DNA from 2 places in the Streptomyces sp. NPDC047971 genome. Region 1 is predicted to be linked to the other one. Evidence: riboswitches for the same ligand, from Rfam matches in the RefSeq annotation. Region 1 holds a riboswitch; the other holds the start of a gene.
What was found. A riboswitch is a leader RNA that binds a small molecule or an ion and turns the genes downstream of it on or off. The one in region 1 is predicted to bind cobalamin.

Region 1 (5,049 bases):
CAAACTGCTCCACCTCACGGAAGAGGGCGAGCAGCTGCTCCGCGCGGCCGACCACCGCGCACGGGCGCTGGACCGGCGCCTGATGGAGCCGTTCGGCGACACCGCACACCAGACCCTTCTGCACACGCTCACGTCCCTCGCCGACCACTGGGTGGGACTGGCCGACGCCGCAACCGGAGGACAGAACCCATGACGGACCATCACATCGGCATGATCGTGCCCAGCTCCAACCTGACCATGGAGACCGAACTGCCGCGGATGCTCAGCGCCCGCGAGGCCGTCGAGCCCGACGACCGCTTCGTGTTCCACAGCAGCCGGATGCGCATGAAGCACGTCACCCCCGAGGAACTGCGCGGGATGAACGCGCAGACCCAGCGCGCCGCACGCGAACTGGCCGACGCCCGGCCGGACGTCGTGGCCACCGCCTGCCTGGTCGCCATCATGGCGCAGGGACCCGGCCACCACTGCGTGGCGGAGGAAGAGATCACCACCGTGCTGCGCGGCGAAGGCGCGGACGCCCCGGTGGTCTCCAGCGCCGGCGCCCTGCTCAGCGGCATCGGCGCCCTCGGCGCCCGGCGCGTCGCCCTCATCACGCCGTACATGAAGCCGCTCACGGCGCAGGTCGTCGACTACATCGAGGACGCCGGCATCGAGGTGGTCGACTCCCTCAGCCTCGAAGTGCCCGACAATCTGGCGGTCGCCCGGCTCGACCCGGCCGATCTGCGCCGGCACTGGCGGCGCCTCGACCTGAGCCGGGCCGACGCCCTCGTGCTGTCGGCCTGCGTGCAGATGCCGTCCCTCGCGTCGATCCAGCCGGTCGAGGACGAGGCGGGGCTCCCCGTCCTGTCGGCGGCCACGGCGACGGCCTTCCGCATCCTGACGGAGCTCGGCCTGCCTCCCGTCGTACCGAACGCCGGAAGTCTGCTCGCCGGGCGGGTCCCGGCGGCCCGGTCGTGAGCCGAGGGGCGGACGGACCGGCGGGGACGAGAGGATCCGGCTCGTGCGTGACGTGATGGAACCCCTGCTGTCCTGGTGGACCGAGGGCAGGGCGGCGGCGGTGGCCACGGTCGTGGCCACCCACGCCTCCGCGCCCCGGCGCCCCGGTGCCGCGATGCTGGTGGGACCCGCGGGCGAGGCGGTCGGCAGCGTCTCCGGCGGCTGCGTCGAGGGCGCCGTCTACGAGTTGGGCCGGGAGGCGCTCGCCGGGGCGCCGCCGGTGCTCCAGCGGTACGGAGTCTCCGACGGTGGCGCCTTCGAGGTCGGGCTGACCTGTGGCGGCACCCTCGATGTCTTCGTGGAGAAGGTCGACCGCCGGAGCTTCCCGCAGTTGGCCGAGGTGGCCGAGACGGTACGGGCCGGACGGCCGGTCGCGGTGGCCACCGTGATCGCCGGGCCGCCGGAACGCCTCGGCCGCCGCCTGGTCCTCCTGCCGGACCGGGTGGCGGGCTCCACCGGCTCGGAGCGGCTGGACCGTCTCGTACGCCAGGACGCCCGAGCGCTGCTGGAGGCCGGCCGCTCGTCCGTGCTCCGCTACGACGCGCGGGGAGCCTGTCGGGACGGAGACCCGGACGCGGCCGGCGCGGGGATCCGGGTCTTCGTCGAGTCCTTCGCGCCGCCGCCCCGGATGATCGTGTTCGGCGCCGTCGACTTCGCGGCGGCCCTCGCACGGACGGGATCGCTCCTCGGTCACCGGGTCACCGTGTGCGACGCGCGTCCCGTCTTCGCCACCGCTGCGCGGTTCCCCGGCGCGTGGGAGGTGGTCGTCGAGTGGCCGCACCGGTACCTCCGCGCGGAGGCGGAGGCCGGGCGGATCGACGGGCGGACCGCGCTCTGTGTGCTGACCCACGACCACAAGTTCGACGTCCCCCTGCTGGAGGTGGCGCTGCGCCTGCCCGACGTCGGCTACATCGGGGCGATGGGCTCCCGCCGCACCCACCTGGACCGATGGGACCGGCTGACGGCGGCGGGGCTGACCGAGGCCGAACTGAAGCGGCTGTGCAGCCCGATCGGCCTGGACCTCGGAGCCCAGACCCCGGAGGAGACCGCCGTGTCCATCGTGGCCGAGATCATCGCGACGAAGGGAGGCGGCAGCGGACTCCCGCTGACCGACCGGCCGGGCGCGATCCATCCCGATCAGGGACTCTGACCGCGCCCGGCCGCCCCGTCCGCGACGACCACCGGGCCCGCCCGCGACAACCACGGCGCCCGCCCGCGACGACCACCGTGCTCGGCCGTCACCCGCTCTCGCTCGGCGTCGGCCGTGCGTGCTTAAGTAGGCCCATGGCCGACCAGACCCCGCCCGCCGAGACCACCCCGGAGATCCCCGCCGCCCTGACAGCCGCGCCCGGCTATCAGGTCCGCCGCCTCTACCAGGCGTACCTCGCGGTGTGGGCGCGGGAGGTGGACCCGGTGCTGACGGGGCCCCAGTTCGCGGTGCTGCAGACCGTGGAAGCCAATCCCGGCCGTGACCAGCGTTCCATGGCCGCCGCCGTCTCCCTGGACACCTCCACCATGGCCGATGTGGCCCGCAGACTGGAGAACCGCGGCCTGCTCGCCCGCCACACCGCGGCCTCCGACGGCCGTCGCAAGCTGCTGTACCTCACGGACGCCGGCCGCGAGACCCTGCGCGAGGCCAACGACCGGACCCGGTCGCTCGACAAGATCCTCCTGGAGTCCTTCGGCGAGGGGGAGCGCGCACCGCTCGTCGCCACGCTCCAGGCGCTCGCCGACCACTGGGAGGGGCTGGCGGAGGGCTCGTGACCCACGCCGGCGGGCGATGACGGTGTGATCGCGCCACGCCGCGGGGGAGGGGTGGACTTACTAGGACGTCCAACTATATGTTCGTGACAAGCCCGCGGTGCAGGGAAGCCGGTGTGAATCCGGCGCGGTCCCGCCACTGTGACCGGGGAGCGTGCTCTTCAGCAGGTCAGGCCACTGACGGAAACCATCCGTCGGGAAGGCCGGAGAGCGTGCGCTGATCCGGGAGCCAGGATACCGGCCGTGGGGTGTTCCGTGTTGTCCACGAGGATGGAGCAGACACGCATGGCACCGGTACGTGACCACGACCCTGGTGATCCGGCGGAGTACCCGAACCCCGAGGCCCTGTCCCCGCGTTCGTGACTCGACGAGGGCGCCCTCGCCCTCCCCTGTCTCGCGGAAGGACCCGCGTGCGCGCACCCCGATCGGTGCCGTCCTCGCGGCCCTGGCCGCGCCTTCCTCGGATCCGTACCTGACGAGAGCAGGCTTCGATGGTCCGCGAACTCACCCATTTCATCGGCGGAAAGCACACCCCCGGCACGTCCGGTCTCTTCGCCGACGTGTACGACCCCAACACCGGCGCCGTCCAGGCCAGGGTGCCCCTGGCCGGGCGCGCCGACACCGAGGCGGCGATCGCCGACGCGGAGGAGGCCCAGCGCGAATGGGGCCGGTGGAACCCGCAGCGACGCGCCCGCGTCCTGCTGCGGTTCCTCCAACTCGTCGAGGGCGAAAGGGAATCACTCGCCCGACTGCTCTCCGCCGAGCACGGAAAGACCGTCGCCGACGCCCACGGCGATCTGCAACGCGGCCTGGAGGTCGTGGAGTTCGCCGCCGGGATCCCGCACCTTCTCAAGGGCGAGTTCACCGACAACGCCGGCGCCGGCATCGACGTGCACTCGCTCCGCAGCCCGCTGGGCGTCGTCGCCGGGATCACCCCCTTCAACTTCCCGGCGATGATCCCGCTGTGGAAGGCAGCGCCGGCCCTGGCCTGCGGAAACGCGTTCATCCTCAAGCCCTCCGAGCGTGACCCCTCCGTACCGCTGCGGCTCGCCGAGCTGTTCCTGGAGGCCGGACTGCCGCCCGGTGTGCTGAACGTGGTCAACGGCGGCAAGGAGGCCGTCGACACCCTCCTCGAAGACCCCCGCGTCCAGGCCCTCGGCTTCGTCGGCTCCACCCCGATCGCGGCGCACATCTACGCCACCGCGGCCGCGAACGGCAAGCGCGCCCAGTGCTTCGGCGGTGCCAAGAACCACATGATCGTGATGCCGGACGCCGACCTCGACCAGGCCGCCGACGCGCTGATCGGCGCCGGCTACGGCTCCGCGGGAGAGCGCTGCATGGCGATCTCCGTCGCCGTTCCCGTCGGTGAGGAGACCGCCGACAAGCTGGTGGCGAAGCTGAAGGAGCGCATCGCCTCCCTGCGTATCGGCACCTCCGACGACCCGGACGCCGACTTCGGTCCCCTCGTCAGCCGGGACGCCCTGGACCGGGTCGATCGCTACGTCGGCATCGGCGTCGACGAGGGAGCGGAACTCGTCGTCGACGGGCGGGGGTTCACCCTTCCCGGGCACGAGAACGGCTTCTTCGCGGGAGCCTCGCTCTTCGACCGCGTCACCCCGGCCATGCGGATCTACCAGGAGGAGATCTTCGGCCCGGTGCTGTGCGTCGCACGGGCCGCCGACTACGAGGAGGCCCTGCGGCTGCCGAGTGAGCACCCGTACGGGAACGGCGTGGCCGTCTTCACCCGCGACGGGGACACCGCCCGCGACTTCACCCGCCGCGTCAGCGCCGGCATGGTCGGCGTCAACGTCCCCATTCCGGTGCCCGTGGCCTACCACACCTTCGGCGGCTGGAAGCGGTCCGGATTCGGCGACCTGAACCAGCACGGGCCGGACGCCATTCGCTTCTACACCCGCACCAAGACCGTCACCTCGCGCTGGCCCTCCGGGGTCAAGGAAGGCGCGAGCTTCACCATCCCGACGATGGGATGAGCGCGATGACCACACTCACCGAGGACCAGCTCGCTCTCGCCGACGTCACCCTGGACTTCGCGCAGGAGCAGCTCGCCCCGCACGCCGTGGCCTGGGACCAGGACAAACACTTCCCCGTCGACGTCCTCCGCAGAGCCGCCTCGCTCGGCCTCGGCGGCGTCTACGTCGGGGAGGAGCACGGAGGCTCAGGACTCACCCGCGCCGACGGCGTCCTCGTCTTCGAGACCCTGGCGACCGGCTGCCCCTCCATCGCCGGGTACCTCTCCATCCACAACATGGTCGCCTGGATGATCGACCGGTA
Region 2 (5,049 bases), on a different contig from region 1:
GTATCGGGTTCCGTACGACTGCACCCAGCCGTGCCGCGTGGCGACATAACCGGTCAGCTGCTCGGCGAAGTACTGCACCATGTCGTTGCGTTCGGGTTCGCCGTGCACCAGCACGTCGATCCCCGTCTTCTCCTGGAAGGAGAGGACCTCGCGGATCTCGTCCTTGATCCGCTCCTCGTAACCGGCGGCGTCGATCCGGCCGGCCCGCAGATCGGCCCGGGCCGCGCGGAGCTCGTCGGTCTGCGGGAACGAGCCGATGGTGGTGGTCGGCAGCACCGGCAGGCCCAGGTGCGCGCGCTGGGCGGCGGCCCGCTCGGTGTACGGCTGGGAGCGCCGGCCGTCCGCGTCGGTGACGGCGGCGGTCCGGGCGCGCACGGCGGGATCGCGGGTGAGGGCGGACCCGGAGCGGGAGGCGAGGTCGGCGCGGTTGGCGGCCAGCTCGGCGGTGATCGCGTCGGTGCCCTCGGCGAGACCGCGCGCGAGGGTGGCGACCTCGGTGGTCTTCTGGCGGGCGAAGGCGAGCCAGCGGCGGATCCGCGGGTCGATGTCGTGCTCGGCCGTCGCGTCCAGCGGGACGTGCAGCAGGGAGCAGGACGCGGCGACATCGACCCGGTCGGCGAGGCCGAGCAGGGTGCCGAGGGTGGCCAGCGACCTCTGCAGGTCGTTGATCCAGATGTTGCGGCCGTCGACCACCCCGGCGACCAGCCGCTTGGCGCGCAGGCCGCCGACCGCGGCGAGATCCGTGAGGTTCGCCGCGGCGGAGCCGGTGAAGTCGAGGGCGAGGCCCTCCACCGGGGCGGCGGCGAGCACCTGGAGCGCGTCGCCGAGGCGGTCGAAGTAGGAGGCGACGAGCAGCTTGGGCCGGTCGGTGGCGGTTCCCAGATCCCGGTAGGCGCGGGCGGCGGCGTTCAACTCGGCCGGGGTGCGGTCCTGGACGAGCGCGGGCTCGTCCAGCTGCACCCACTCGGCACCGGCCGCGCGGAGATCGGCGAGCACCTCCGCGTACACCGGGAGCAGCCGGTCGAGCAGGGTCAGCGGCTCGAAGTCGGGGGCCACACCGGGGGCGGGCTTGGCGAGCAGCAGGTAGGTGAGGGGGCCGACGAGCACGGGCCGCGCGGCCAGGCCCAGCCCGAGGGCCTCCTTCAGCTCGGCCACCTGCTTGGCGGAGTCGGCGGCGAAGACGGTGTCGGGTCCGAGCTCGGGGACCAGGTGGTGGTAGTTGGTGTCGAACCACTTGGTCATCTCCAGCGGCGCCACGTCCCGGGTGCCGCGGGCCATCGCGAAGTACCCGTCGAGCGCGTCCGCCTCGACGGCGGCGCGGTGGCGTGCGGGGACGGCGCCGACCATGACACTGGTGTCCAGGACGTGGTCGTAGTACGAGAAGTCGCCGGTCGGCACCTCGTGGATGCCGGCGTCGGCCAACTGCCGCCAGTTCGCACGGCGGAGGCCGGCCGCCGTCCGACGGAGGTCGTCGGCGGTGACGCCGCCCTTCCAGTAGCCCTCGACGGCCTTCTTCAGGTCGCGGCTCCGCCCCTGGCGGGGGTAGCCGTACACGGTGGCTCGTGCTGCCGCGGCTGCGGGCTTCGCTGTCACGGTCTCTCCTTCGCGAGATGTGTCCGGAAACATCCCCGGAGACGGGACGCGGACGCGAAGGAACGACAGAACGCGCGGGCCACGCCGCGGGAGAACTCCGCACGTGCCGCTCGCCATGTCCTCCCCCTGGACTATGTCCGGGGGACTCCCAACCCGCCCACGAGGTCACCGGGATGTCCGCGCGCGGAATCGTCCGCGTGCGGGCAACGGGCAGGTCTTCGGACTCGCGAGCACGCCCACCGGATCGAACCGGCGGACACCTACTGGCCGTCGCTTCCCAGGACCTCGCGGTCCCAGTGCGTATGACGGCGGTCGTTCCCGCTCACCGCTGCGGGGCAGTCCCGGATTCCCACCGGGTTCCCTCTTACGACGCATCCCGCCTGGCGGACGGGGCGAACCAGCTGCCCCGCCAGACTAGGGGGCGCGACCGCTCAGCGGCGAGCGGAGTCCACCATCCGGATACGGAATCAGGACAACGCGGTGCCCGCGCGGAGCCCCGCGTCATGTCCTGGGCGTTCCGACGCGGAGCCGGTTGCCGTCCGGGTCCCGCAGCTCGATCTCGCGCGCCCAGGGAGCCTCCTCCACCCGCGCCCCGAACTCGGCGGCCACGGCGTCGACATCACGCACACGGAGGTAGACCAGGGTGTCGGGGCGGGCGTCGCCCCGGTGCTCCGACAGGAACAGGCGGACCTCGCCCCGGGCCACCTCCACGAACGCGGGAAACCCGGGCTCGAAGCGGTGGACCCACTGCTGGGTGAAATCGAGCCGCTCGTACCAGGCGACGGCCGCCGCCGCGTCGCTGACCCGGAGGACCGGGATGACTGCCTCGTCCATGCGACGCATCGTCGCAGACACCTCTGACATCCGCCCGGCACCCCGCACGGGGTGCCGGATCCGCGCGCTCCGCGCGGCGGAGCCGGACCGCGCCCGACGCCGAGCGCGGTCCGGCCGGGAGTCAGCGGCCGCGGCGGCGCAGCTCCGGTTCCGTGAGGGACGGCGGGACGTAGCCCGCGTCGCGTGCGGAGAGGGTGGTGCCCGGGGGCACGATCTTGTCGATCCGGTCGAGGACGTCCTGGCTCAACCGGACCGTGTCCGCCCCGAGCTGGCTCTCCAACTGCTCGAACGTACGCGGGCCGATGATCGCGGAGGTGACCGCCGGGTGTTCGAGGACGAAGGCCAGGGCGAGCTGGATCAGCGTCAGCCCGGCCTCCTCCGCGAGCTGCGCGAGAGCCTCCGCCGCGTCGAGCTTGGCCGCGTTCTCGGGGGACGCGATGTCGAAGCGCTCGGCCTGGCGGTCGGCACGGCTGGAGCGGGGCTGCTCCGCCCCCTTGCGGTAGCGGCCGGAGAGCCAGCCGCCGGCCAGCGGACTCCAGGCGAGCACCCCCAGTCCGTACCGCTGGGCGACCGGCAGCACCTCGCGCTCGACGCCCCGGGCGAGCAGCGAGTACGGCGGCTGCTCCGCGACCACCCGCTCCCGCCCCCGCCGCTCGGCGATCCACTGGCCCTCGACGATCGCGGAGGGCTCGAACGTCGACGTCCCGATGTAGCGGATCTTCCCCTGACGCACCAGATCCGTCAGGGCGCCGAGCGTCTCGTCGAAGTCGGTGTCCGGCTCCGGCCGGTGGACCTGGTAGAGGTCGATCCAGTCGGTGCCCAGGCGCCGCAGGCTGTTCTCGACCTCCCGGACGATCCAACGGCGGGAGTTGCCCCGCTCGTTGACGTCCTCCCCGAGGCTGCCGTGGAACTTGGTGGCGAGCACCACGTCGTCCCGGCGCCCGCCGGCCAGGGCCTTGCCGACGATCGTCTCCGACTCGCCCGCCGAGTAGACGTCCGCCGTGTCGACGACGTTGATGCCCGCGTCGAGGGCCCGCCGGATGACACGTACGGAGTCCTCGTGGTCGCGGTTGCCCCTCGCCCCGAACATCATCGTCCCCAGGCAGAGCGGGCTCACCTTCACTCCCGTACGGCCCAGACCGCGGTACTGCGTCATCGTGCACTCTCCTGCATCAGGTGATCGGTGGGATGTGGATCGGTGGGGACGGCGTGCGCCGAGCCGTCCCGGAAGGCGTCCCAGAGTCCGCGGTAGGGACCGTCCGCCACGAGGAGTTCCTCGTGCGTGCCCGCCTCGACGACCCTTCCGCCGTCGAGGACCACGACACGGTCGGCGCGCGCGGCGGTGGTGAGCCGGTGCGCCACGACGACCGTCGTACGGCGACGGGTCAGGGCGGCCGTCGCGGCGGTCACCCGCCGCTCGGTCGCCAGGTCGAGCGAGGCCGTCGCCTCGTCGAGCAACAGCACGTCGGGATCGACGAGTTCGGCCCGTGCCAGCGCGATGAGCTGACGCTGGCCCGCGGACAGGTTCCGCCCCCGTTCGCCGACCTGCTGCAGATAGCCGCGGGGCAGCGCCGCGACCATCTCGTGCGCGCCGACGGCCCGCGCGGCGGCCTCGACCTCGGCGTCCGAGGCGTCCGGACGCCCGTACGCGATGGCGTCACGCACGGTTCCGCTGAAGAGGTGGGGCTCCTGGGGAACCACGCCGAGCCGGCGCCGGTACTCCGTCAGATCGAGTTCCCGAAGGTCCCTCCCGTCCACGCGGACGTGGCCGGCGGAAGGGTCGTAGAAGCGGGCGAGGAGCTTCACGACGGTGGACTTCCCCGCTCCCGTCGTGCCCACGAGCGCGACGGTCTCTCCCGGAGCGACCCGCAGCCGCAGGTCGGTCAGCACCTCGCGGCCTCCCGGATACGCGAAGGACACGCCGTCGAACTCGACGGCGCCGCGCAGGCGGCCCACGCGGCGCGGCAGGGCCGCGCCCGGAGTGCCGCTCGGCGTCCGCATCAGGGCCCGCAGCCGGGAGAGTCCGACGACCACCTGCTGGTAGCCGTCGAACACCTGGGAGAGCTGCTGGATCGGGGCGAAGAACAGCTCCACGTACAGCAGGAACGCGATGAGCGTGCCCGCCGTGAGCTGCCCGGCCGTCACCCTGCCCGCGCCGACGGCCAGCACGGTGGCCGCGGACAGCGTGCCGAGGAACTCGACGAACGGGAAGAAGATCCCCATGGATCGCTGGGCGCGCAGCCGGGAGTCCCGGAACTCGCCCGCGAGCCGGGCGAAGTGCCGCGCATTGTGCTCCTCCCGGCGGAAGGACTGGGTGACCCGGATCGTGGCGACGTTCTCCTGCAGCGCCGCGTTGACGACGCTGACGCGCTCCCGGGCGTCCCGGTACGCCGGCACGGAGTGGTGGCGGAAGACGGCCGTCGCGCCGGCCAGCACCGGTACCGCGCCGACGAGGACGAGGGCGAGGCCCGCGTCGATCACGAGCAGGGCGGCGAGTACGCCCACCACGGTCAGTCCGCTCACCACGGCGGTGATCAGTCCCGTCTGCATGAACGTGGACAGGGCGTCCACGTCCGTCGTCATCCGGGTCATGATCCGGCCGCCCAGCTCGCGCTCGTAGTA

Region 2: linked by a shared signal. The riboswitch ahead of metE (5-methyltetrahydropteroyltriglutamate--homocysteine S-methyltransferase) and the one ahead of AB0D99_RS03435 (CoA-acylating methylmalonate-semialdehyde dehydrogenase) in region 1 are both predicted to bind cobalamin.

The regions. Positions count from the first base shown of each region.
Region 1 covers NZ_JBEZNW010000002.1:196,525-201,573, reverse strand. The annotation lists gene AB0D99_RS03455 (MarR family winged helix-turn-helix transcriptional regulator) at 1-193, shown strand, start outside; gene AB0D99_RS03450 (aspartate/glutamate racemase family protein) at 190-957, shown strand; gene AB0D99_RS03445 (XdhC/CoxI family protein) at 1,001-2,146, shown strand; gene AB0D99_RS03440 (MarR family winged helix-turn-helix transcriptional regulator) at 2,281-2,760, shown strand; cobalamin riboswitch at 2,839-3,018, shown strand; gene AB0D99_RS03435 (CoA-acylating methylmalonate-semialdehyde dehydrogenase) at 3,249-4,748, shown strand; gene AB0D99_RS03430 (acyl-CoA dehydrogenase family protein) at 4,745-5,049, shown strand, end outside.
Region 2 covers NZ_JBEZNW010000007.1:786-5,834, forward strand. The annotation lists gene metE (5-methyltetrahydropteroyltriglutamate--homocysteine S-methyltransferase) at 1-1,593, opposite strand, end outside; cobalamin riboswitch at 1,806-1,960, opposite strand; gene AB0D99_RS09215 (glyoxalase superfamily protein) at 2,095-2,427, opposite strand; gene AB0D99_RS09220 (aldo/keto reductase) at 2,549-3,583, opposite strand; gene AB0D99_RS09225 (ABC transporter ATP-binding protein) at 3,580-5,049, opposite strand, start outside.